Regions from separate parts of the Peribacillus phoenicis genome, predicted to be linked through region 1. Evidence: a T-box and tRNA genes for the amino acid it is inferred to sense, from the RefSeq annotation. Region 1 holds a T-box; the other holds one or more tRNA genes.
The links. A T-box is a leader RNA that pairs with one kind of tRNA and senses whether it is charged. The one in region 1 lies ahead of argS (arginine--tRNA ligase), so its partner is inferred to be a tRNA-Arg.
Positions count from the first base shown of each region.

Region 2: it encodes a tRNA-Arg, which carries the amino acid that the T-box ahead of argS (arginine--tRNA ligase) is inferred to sense. The anticodon was not compared.

Region 1 is NZ_JBDFMF010000001.1:547,683-552,906, forward strand. Features, by position in the region: gene ABC374_RS02800 (LysM peptidoglycan-binding domain-containing protein) at 1-201, opposite strand, end outside; gene ABC374_RS02805 (DinB family protein) at 473-982, shown strand; gene desA (Delta(5) desaturase DesA) at 1,265-2,296, shown strand; gene ABC374_RS02815 (response regulator) at 2,390-2,935, shown strand; T-box leader at 3,001-3,219, shown strand; gene argS (arginine--tRNA ligase) at 3,254-4,933, shown strand; gene ABC374_RS02825 (SET domain-containing protein) at 4,985-5,224, opposite strand, start outside.
Region 2 is NZ_JBDFMF010000001.1:5,251,507-5,256,730, reverse strand. Features, by position in the region: rRNA gene ABC374_RS26090 (23S ribosomal RNA) at 1-178, opposite strand, end outside; rRNA gene ABC374_RS26085 (16S ribosomal RNA) at 355-1,905, opposite strand; tRNA gene ABC374_RS26080 (tRNA-Ala) at 2,064-2,139, opposite strand; tRNA gene ABC374_RS26075 (tRNA-Pro) at 2,150-2,226, opposite strand; tRNA gene ABC374_RS26070 (tRNA-Arg) at 2,237-2,313, opposite strand; tRNA gene ABC374_RS26065 (tRNA-Leu) at 2,323-2,411, opposite strand; tRNA gene ABC374_RS26060 (tRNA-Gly) at 2,424-2,498, opposite strand; tRNA gene ABC374_RS26055 (tRNA-Leu) at 2,504-2,585, opposite strand; tRNA gene ABC374_RS26050 (tRNA-Lys) at 2,595-2,670, opposite strand; tRNA gene ABC374_RS26045 (tRNA-Thr) at 2,713-2,788, opposite strand; tRNA gene ABC374_RS26040 (tRNA-Val) at 2,800-2,875, opposite strand; rRNA gene rrf (5S ribosomal RNA) at 2,886-3,001, opposite strand; rRNA gene ABC374_RS26030 (23S ribosomal RNA) at 3,066-5,224, opposite strand, start outside.

The DNA of each region.
Region 1 (5,224 bases):
GATAGGACCTGCGGAATCCCCAACGGAAGAAGAAATGACGGGAAACGCCTCGCCCTTTTTTAAGGTCTTTAATAGGGTAGAACCTAATTTAGGAGAACTAAAAACTTTTGTATTGTCCACTTTAACAGAACCTATGGATTGGTTTTTACTTGAAGAATGACCACTGATTGGAAAGAGACACATACAAAGAAGGCTTAACATAATAAAACATCCAAAGAATTTTTTCACAATTATTTTATTCCCCTTTGTAAAATTTAACTTTACTAGTTTACTATGGAGAATAGCTTTAAAATAGAGGTACATTGTGGAAAGGCATTTCTAACCTTCGTGTGGGTTGAATTAATCCGTTCGTGGGTCGAATTAATTCATGTGTAGGTCGAATTAATCCGTTCGTGGGTCGAATTATTTCACTGAAGGACGAATTATTCCGTATGAAGGACAATTGATTCGTAAGTAGAAGGGGAGAGTTAATATGTCACATTTTGCATTACAGTTTTATGGTTTTAACGTATGGGCAAATAATCAGATTTTCAACCGCTTAAAAGAGATTCCAAAGGATGTTTACCATCAAGAAGTTCAAAGTGTGTTTTCATCGATATCGAGTGTGATGGCCCATGTGTATCTTTCCGATCTGGGTTGGGTGGAGGTTTTTTCCGGTAAAAGCATGAACCATGCGTTGGAGCTGGCAGAACAACTGAAGGAACAAACAGAGTCAAAGGAATTGGAGGAAATGGAGGCCATGTTTTTTGAGTTGTCCGGGCGGTACAAATCGCTGCTTAGCCAAAAAGAAAATTTAGATAAGCCTCTTATAATTGAGAATCCAGCTGGCGGTCAAATGAAAACAAGTGTTGCCGAATTGGTTCCGCATGTCGTGAATCATGGAACATATCATCGCGGCAATATCACAGCCATGTTGCGCCAAATGGGATATGCCTCTACTTCGACGGATTATGGTCTTTATTTGTTTTTAAAAGGGGAGTAACTGGATTTCAATTGCTAACTGCCGGGACTGTTAGCCTGACATTGAAAAATTGGCAGTCCTGTTCTTAAAGTGAGGCCACCTGTCATTTTGAAGATAATGAAATCCTATAAATGTGAACAGGTTAACCGGTTTTTACTGGTTGACCTTTTTTACGTTTGCAGCTGGAAATGACTTGTACATGACATTTGTCATCTTCTAGTCATGACACCTGGTACTAATAATTTCAGGTTGATTTCTTTATACTATGTAATAACGACAAATAAAAGGAAGTGCAATTGAATAATGACCTTGCAAAATACGAAATCCTTGAAAAAACAAATTGCTCCTTTTGAACAATCAACGACAAAGCAAAGTATATGGCAGATCATCAATACCTTGGGGCCATTCATTATTTTATGGTACCTGGCATATATAAGTCTTTCCGTTTCTTATTGGTTAGCTTTAATACCAGCTGTGATTGCTGCTGGCTTCTTGACAAGAATATTCATCATTTTTCATGATTGTACGCATCATTCGTTTTTCAAAAGCCGCCGTGCGAATAGAATAGTCGGGACTATCATGGGTGTTTTGACTTTATTCCCGTTTGATCAATGGGGACATGAGCATTCGGTGCATCACGCAACAAGCGGTAATTTGGATAAGCGGGGTACAGGGGATATTTGGACCCTTACTGTCGATGAGTATTTGGCTGCACCGTTTAAACTTCGTTTTGCCTATCGTTTTTATCGCAATCCATTGGTTATGTTTGGTTTGGGACCAATTTATGTATTCCTTCTTAAAAATAGATTTAACCGTAAAGGTGCTAGAAAGAAGGAAAAAAATAATACGTATTTGACGAATGCATTAATCGTCGTTTTAGCGGCATTGCTTTGCCTTGCAGTAGGCTGGCAGTCGTTCCTTCTGGTACAAGGTTCCATTTTCATGATTTCTGGTTCAGTCGGCATTTGGCTGTTTTACGTCCAGCATACATTTGAGGACTCTTATTTTGAAGAAAATGAGGAGTGGGAATATGTATTGGCAGCAGTGGAAGGAAGTTCTTTTTATAAGCTTCCAAAACTGATGCAGTTCCTTACTGGTAATATCGGTTACCATCATGTTCACCATTTAAGTCCAAGGGTACCTAACTATAAATTGGAAATGGCGCACAATAATACGCAGCCTTTAGAGAACGTTCCAACGATTACTCTTGCGACAAGCTTGCGCTCACTCCGTTTCCGTTTATGGGATGAGGAATCCAAGAATTTTGTCGGTTTCAAAGATATAAAATATTTAACGAAAAAAAGTGTTCCCGCTCAAGTGAAATCTGAACTGTAACGTTCATGTATCATTCCAGACTCCCTTAATAATCCTCGGATTTGGGGGAGTCTTTGCTTCATATAAGGAACTCGATAAAGGAGAGAACTTAAAATGATTCGAATTGTCATTGCAGAGAATCAGCAAATGCTGTTAGAGGCAATAAGTTCTCTACTCAATCTTGAAGAAGATATAGAAATTGTCGGGCAAGCGGGTAATGGAGAAGAAGCGGTGGCTCTTGTACACCAATTACAGCCTGATGTGTGTATCATGGATATGGAGATGCCTGTAATGAGCGGACTTGAGGCAGCAGAAGCATTAAGGTCAATTGAATGTAAAGTGGTCATTTTAACGACATTCCGAAGGACTGGTTATTTTCAACTCGCAATAAAGGCTAATGTAAGTGGTTATTTATTGAAGGATAGCCCGGGTGAAGAGTTAGCTTGCTCGATTCGCAGCATAATGGATGGCAAGCGAATATATTCCCCAGATCTTATAGATGAGTCTTCCAGCAATAATGGCCGGGAAATGGGAGTGTTAGGTTTGTTAGCCGATGGTCAATCAAAAATTGAGCCGTCTAATCAGCAAAGCGGCACAATTGGGACAGTAAGGAAATATTTTTCCACCATCAAGGATAAAATGAAGTTACCGGCAGGTTAGATTTGTTACTTAATTCTGTTGACACGTTTTTTTTAATTGTGTACGATGGATTAAATTATAATATTGAAAATTCTGTGATGAAGAGAGTAGTTCATTTTGAAATGGAAAGCGAGTTAGGGATGGTGGGAGCCTAATGCAGGACGGATGAATGAAGCGCACTTTGGAGAAATTTCTTGAACCGTTTAGTAGGGAATATCGGGGAGTCACCTCGTTAACAATGGAAAGTGGTCACAATTTGTGGCAACTAGAGTGGTACCACGGGAATTCATGCTCTCGTCTCTTATTTAGAGGCGGGGGCTTTTTTGTTTAGGAGGGAAAATGACGATGAATAAACCAATTGCAGAAATGATTTCAACTGCTCTGAACAATGAAATGCCAGCAAGTGAAATAGAAAAATTAATGGAAAAGCCAAAATTGATGGAATTAGGTGATGTTGCCTTTCCATGCTTTACTCTTGCGAAAAAATTCAAAAAGTCGCCTCAGGTGATTGCGTCTGAAATAGCCCAACAATTAAATAGCAAGTTGATCCAAGAAGTGAACGTTGTGGGTGGTTATCTGAATATCTTCGTCAATCAACAGCTGGTGACGGAAAACGTGCTGCAAACGGTATTAAGTGAAAAGGATCAGTATGGTTCGATGCAGCCTGTACAGGAAAATGTCGTGATTGATTATTCCTCCCCGAATATTGCCAAACCTTTTTCCATGGGGCACTTACGCTCAACGGTCATAGGGAATGCACTGGCTAACATCGCCGAAAAAAATGGCTACAATGCCGTGCGTATTAATCATTTAGGAGATTGGGGCACGCAATTCGGCAAGTTGATTGTCGCGTATAAGCTGTGGGGCGACAAAGAGGCGATCGAAGCTTCGCCGATTCAGGAATTATTGAAGATCTATGTGAAGTTCCATGATAGAGCCGAAAGTGATGAATCGTTGAATGAACAAGCACGCGCAAGCTTCAAGTCGCTTGAAGATGGGGACGAGGAAGCACTAGCATTGTGGAAATGGTTCAGGGATGCGTCTCTAAAAGAGTTTGAGACGATTTATGATTTATTGGGCATCCGTTTTGATTCCTATGCCGGCGAAGCGTTTTACAATGACAAAATGGATGCGGTTGTCGGGGAACTAAAAGAAAAAGGCTTACTTACCCTATCCGAAGGTGCCTATGTCGTGCAATTGGAAGATATGCCGCCTTGTTTGATTACGAAAACGGATGGTGCGACACTTTATGCCACGCGTGATTTAGCTGCCGCCATGTATCGTAAAAAACAGTATGAGGCGAAGAAAACATTTTATGTTGTCGGAAACGAACAATCCTTGCACTTTAAACAACTCTTTAACGTCATTGAAAAAATGGGGTATGAATGGGCAAAGGATTTGCAGCACGTAGCATTTGGCATGATGTTAAAAGACGGTAAGAAAATGTCGACACGTAAAGGGAAAGTCGTGCTCCTTGCGGATGTATTGGCAGAGGCGATCGAAACTGCGAAGCGCAATATTGAAGAAAAAAATCAAGCGCTAGAACAGAAAGAACTGGTTGCAAGACAGGTCGGTGTCGGAGCGGTAATTTTTAATGATTTAAAAAATAACCGCATGAACGATATTGATTTTTCATTAGAGCAAATGATGAATTTTGAGGGGGAAACGGGTCCATATGTACAGTACACATATGCGCGAATTTCCTCATTGCTTGAAAAAGGTGAATTTAACGAGCAGGCCATCACTTTTGACGCTTTAGGTGAATATGCGTGGCCAGTCATCCAGCTGCTGGAGCAATATCCGAGCATTGTCCAAAAATCGTTTGAACAAGCCGACCCGTCACAAATCGCGAAATTCAGCTTGCATTTATCGCGTGCATTCAATAAGTATTATGCACATACAAAGATCCTAGTTGAAGATGAATGGAAACAAATGAAACTCTCATTCGCTTTTTCCGTAGCGATTGTATTGAAGGATGCGCTAAGTTTATTGGGAATTTCCGCGCCGAAAAAAATGTAAAGTAAAATGAAAGAATCCATTTTGAACTTTCAAAATGGATTCTTTAAAATCTTACTCGATGACATCGAACCATAAGGGAGATTTATCATCAATTTCACCGTTATAATTGATCGTGATTTCTTCGCCAGCCTTTATGTCTTTATGTGCATAAAAGTCTATTGTTAGATCATCTAAATTATTATCATACGTAGCATTCGGAGTGTATGAATGATTGAATAGTGATCCTTTTCCTAAGGCAATGGCCGTTTCATCGTCATCTCCCCAATGGAAACAGTGATGAAAGAGTGACGT
Region 2 (5,224 bases), 4.7 Mb from region 1:
TTCAGTACCCTATGTATTCAGGTAAAGATACTGTTCCATTACGAACAGTGGGTTTCCCCATTCGGAAATCTCCGGATCAAAGCTTACTTACAGCTCCCCGAAGCATATCGGTGTTAGTCCCGTCCTTCATCGGCTCCTAGTGCCAAGGCATCCACCGTGCGCCCTTTCTAACTTAACCGTTAAAAAAGATCTTACAGATGCTTTGAAAAAAATTAATTGCCTTCTATCTATTATCTAGTTTTCAAGGAACAAAGCAGAAAGAATCCATCACATCGTGATGACTGTCTTTCCTATTTGAATGAATTACTCATTCAAAACTGAACAAAACAAAAGCGCTCTCGTAATTATCCTTAGAAAGGAGGTGATCCAGCCGCACCTTCCGATACGGCTACCTTGTTACGACTTCACCCCAATCATCTGTCCCACCTTAGGCGGCTGGCTCCATGAAGGTTACCTCACCGACTTCGGGTGTTACAAACTCTCGTGGTGTGACGGGCGGTGTGTACAAGGCCCGGGAACGTATTCACCGCGGCATGCTGATCCGCGATTACTAGCGATTCCGGCTTCATGCAGGCGAGTTGCAGCCTGCAATCCGAACTGAGAATGGCTTTATGGGATTCGCTTACCTTCGCAGGTTTGCAGCCCTTTGTACCATCCATTGTAGCACGTGTGTAGCCCAGGTCATAAGGGGCATGATGATTTGACGTCATCCCCACCTTCCTCCGGTTTGTCACCGGCAGTCACCTTAGAGTGCCCAACTGAATGCTGGCAACTAAGATCAAGGGTTGCGCTCGTTGCGGGACTTAACCCAACATCTCACGACACGAGCTGACGACAACCATGCACCACCTGTCACTCTGTCCCCCGAAGGGGAAAGCCCTATCTCTAGGGTTGTCAGAGGATGTCAAGACCTGGTAAGGTTCTTCGCGTTGCTTCGAATTAAACCACATGCTCCACCGCTTGTGCGGGCCCCCGTCAATTCCTTTGAGTTTCAGCCTTGCGGCCGTACTCCCCAGGCGGAGTGCTTAATGCGTTAGCTGCAGCACTAAAGGGCGGAAACCCTCTAACACTTAGCACTCATCGTTTACGGCGTGGACTACCAGGGTATCTAATCCTGTTTGCTCCCCACGCTTTCGCGCCTCAGTGTCAGTTACAGACCAGAAAGTCGCCTTCGCCACTGGTGTTCCTCCAAATCTCTACGCATTTCACCGCTACACTTGGAATTCCACTTTCCTCTTCTGCACTCAAGTTCCCCAGTTTCCAATGACCCTCCACGGTTGAGCCGTGGGCTTTCACATCAGACTTAAGGAACCACCTGCGCGCGCTTTACGCCCAATAATTCCGGACAACGCTTGCCACCTACGTATTACCGCGGCTGCTGGCACGTAGTTAGCCGTGGCTTTCTGGTTAGGTACCGTCAAGGTACCAGCAGTTACTCTGGTACTTGTTCTTCCCTAACAACAGAACTTTACGACCCGAAGGCCTTCTTCGTTCACGCGGCGTTGCTCCGTCAGACTTTCGTCCATTGCGGAAGATTCCCTACTGCTGCCTCCCGTAGGAGTCTGGGCCGTGTCTCAGTCCCAGTGTGGCCGATCACCCTCTCAGGTCGGCTACGCATCGTCGCCTTGGTGAGCCATTACCTCACCAACTAGCTAATGCGCCGCGGGCCCATCTATAAGTGACAGCGTAAACCGTCTTTCCATCTTCTCTCATGCGAGAAAAGAACGTATCCGGTATTAGCTCCGGTTTCCCGAAGTTATCCCAGTCTTATAGGCAGGTTGCCCACGTGTTACTCACCCGTCCGCCGCTAATCTCAGGGAGCAAGCTCCCATCGATTCGCTCGACTTGCATGTATTAGGCACGCCGCCAGCGTTCGTCCTGAGCCAGGATCAAACTCTCCGAAGAAATGTTTGACTTGCTCATTTGCTTTTTTGATAGTGTGTGCTCACTTAAAATTTAACGTTGGCGCTTTGTTTTGTTCAGTTTTCAAAGAGCAATTTGACTCTTCTTAAAGAATCAACTTTCATATCATAACAAACCCAAAACGGCTTGTCAAGTTTTTTTGGTGGAGCCTAGCGGGATCGAACCGCTGACCTCCTGCGTGCAAGGCAGGCGCTCTCCCAGCTGAGCTAAGGCCCCGAAAAAATAATGGTCGGGAAGACAGGATTCGAACCTGCGACCCCTTGGTCCCAAACCAAGTGCTCTACCAAGCTGAGCTACTTCCCGAAAAAAAATATGGTGCGCCCGGCGGGAGTCGAACCTACAACCTTCTGATTCGTAGTCAGATGCTCTATCCAATTGAGCTACGGGCGCATATTAAGATGGTGCCGAGGACCGGAATCGAACCGGTACGGTAGTCACCTACCGCAGGATTTTAAGTCCTGTGCGTCTGCCAGTTCCGCCACCCCGGCATAAATAAATAGTGGAGCGGAAGACGGGATTCGAACCCGCGACCCCAACCTTGGCAAGGTTGTATTCTACCACTGAACTACTTCCGCGAACATGCGGGTGAAGGGACTTGAACCCCCACGCCTTGCGGCGCCAGATCCTAAGTCTGGTGCGTCTGCCAATTCCGCCACACCCGCATAATAAAATGGTGAGCCATGAAGGATTCGAACCTTCGACCCTCTGATTAAAAGTCAGATGCTCTACCAACTGAGCTAATGGCTCATATAAACTATTTATATATGCTATATCAAGCTTGTATGAAAATGGTGCCGGCAAGAGGACTTGAACCCCCAACCTACTGATTACAAGTCAGTTGCTCTACCAGTTGAGCTACACCGGCAAGTGTAAAAATGGTGGAGGATGACGGGATCGAACCGCCGACCCTCTGCTTGTAAGGCAGATGCTCTCCCAGCTGAGCTAATCCTCCATATATAACTGCTTGGCGGCGTCCTACTCTCACAGGGGGAAACCCCCAACTACCATCGGCGCTGAAGAGCTTAACTGCCGTGTTCGGAATGGGAACGGGTGTGACCTCTTCGCTATCGCCACCAAACATATAAGGAACGTTGTTCCTTCAAAACTAGATAATAAGAAGGTATTTCATTTTTTTAAAAGCGTTGGTTAAGTCCTCGATCTATTAGTATCAGTCAGCTCCACATGTCGCCACGCTTCCACCTCTGACCTATCAACCTGATCATCTTTCAGGGATCTTACTAGCTTGCGCCATGGGAAATCTCATCTTGAGGGGGGCTTCATGCTTAGATGCTTTCAGCACTTATCCCGTCCGCACGTAGCTACCCAGCTATGCCTTTGGCAAGACAACTGGTACACCAGCGGTGCGTCCATCCCGGTCCTCTCGTACTAAGGACAGCTCCTCTCAAATTTCCTGCGCCCGCGACGGATAGGGACCGAACTGTCTCACGACGTTCTGAACCCAGCTCGCGTACCGCTTTAATGGGCGAACAGCCCAACCCTTGGGACCGACTACAGCCCCAGGATGCGATGAGCCGACATCGAGGTGCCAAACCTCCCCGTCGATGTGGACTCTTGGGGGAGATAAGCCTGTTATCCCCGGGGTAGCTTTTATCCGTTGAGCGATGGCCCTTCCATGCGGAACCACCGGATCACTAAGCCCGACTTTCGTCCCTGCTCGACTTGTAGGTCTCGCAGTCAAGCTCCCTTGTGCCTTTACACTCTACGAATGATTTCCAACCATTCTGAGGGAACCTTTGGGCGCCTCCGTTACTCTTTAGGAGGCGACCGCCCCAGTCAAACTGCCCACCTGACACTGTCTCCCACCCCGATAAGGGGCGCGGGTTAGAATTTCAATACAGCCAGGGTAGTATCCCACCAACGCCTCCACCGAAGCTGGCGCTCCGGCTTCTCAGGCTCCTACCTATCCTGTACAAGCTGTACCAAAATTCAATATCAGGCTGCAGTAAAGCTCCACGGGGTCTTTCCGTCCTGTCGCGGGTAACCTGCATCTTCACAGGTACTATAATTTCACCGAGTCTCTCGTTGAGACAGTGCCCAGATCGTTACACCTTTCGTGCGGGTCGGAACTTACCCGACAAGGAATTTCGCTACCTTAGGACCGTTATAGTTACGGCCGCCGTTTACTGGGGCTTCGGTTCAAAGCTTCGCTTGCGCTAACCTCTCCCCTTAACCTTCCAGCACCGGGCAGGTGTCAGCCCCTATACTTCGCCTTGCGGCTTCGCAGAGACCTGTGTTTTTGCTAAACAGTCGCCTGGGCCTATTCACTGCGGCTTTTCTGGGCTATTCACCCTAAAAAGCACCCCTTCTCCCGAAGTTACGGGGTCATTTTGCCGAGTTCCTTAACGAGAGTTCTCTCGCACACCTTAGGATTCTCTCCTCGCCTACCTGTGTCGGTTTGCGGTACGGGCACCTTACATCTCACTAGAGGCTTTTCTTGGCAGCGTGGAATCAGGAACTTCGGTACTATATTTCCCTCGCCATCACAGCTCCGCCTTAATGGAAACGGGATTTGCCTCGTTTCCGGCCTAACTGCTTGGACGCGCATATCCAACAGCGCGCTTACCCTATCCTTCTGCGTCCCCCCATCGTTCAAACGATGTATAGGTGGTACAGGAATATCAACCTGTTGTCCATCGCCTACGCCTTTCGGCCTCGGCTTAGGTCCCGACTAACCCTGAGCGGACGAGCCTTCCTCAGGAAACCTTAGGCATTCGGTGGAAGGGATTCTCACCCTTCTTTCGCTACTCATACCGGCATTCTCACTTCTAAGCGCTCCACCAGTCCTTCCGGTCTGACTTCAACGCCCTTAGAACGCTCTCCTACCATCGACACCATACGGTGTCAATCCACAGCTTCGGTGATACGTTTAGCCCCGGTACATTTTCGGCGCGGAGTCACTCGACCAGTGAGCTATTACGCACTCTTTAAATGGTGGCTGCTTCTAAGCCAACATCCTGGTTGTCTAAGCAACTCCACATCCTTTTCCACTTAACGTATACTTTGGGACCTTAGCTGGTGGTCTGGGCTGTTTCCCTTTCGACTACGGATCTTATCACTCGCAGTCTGACTCCCAAGAATAAGTATTTGGCATTCGGAGTTTGACTGAATTCGGTAACCCGTTGGGGGCCCCTAGTCCAATCAGTGCTCTACCTCCAATACTCTCATCTTGAGGCTAGCCCTAAAGCTATTTCGGAGAGAACCAGCTATCTCCAGGTTCGATTGGAATTTCTCCGCTACCCACACCTCATCCCCGCACTTTTCAACGTGCGTGGGTTCGGGC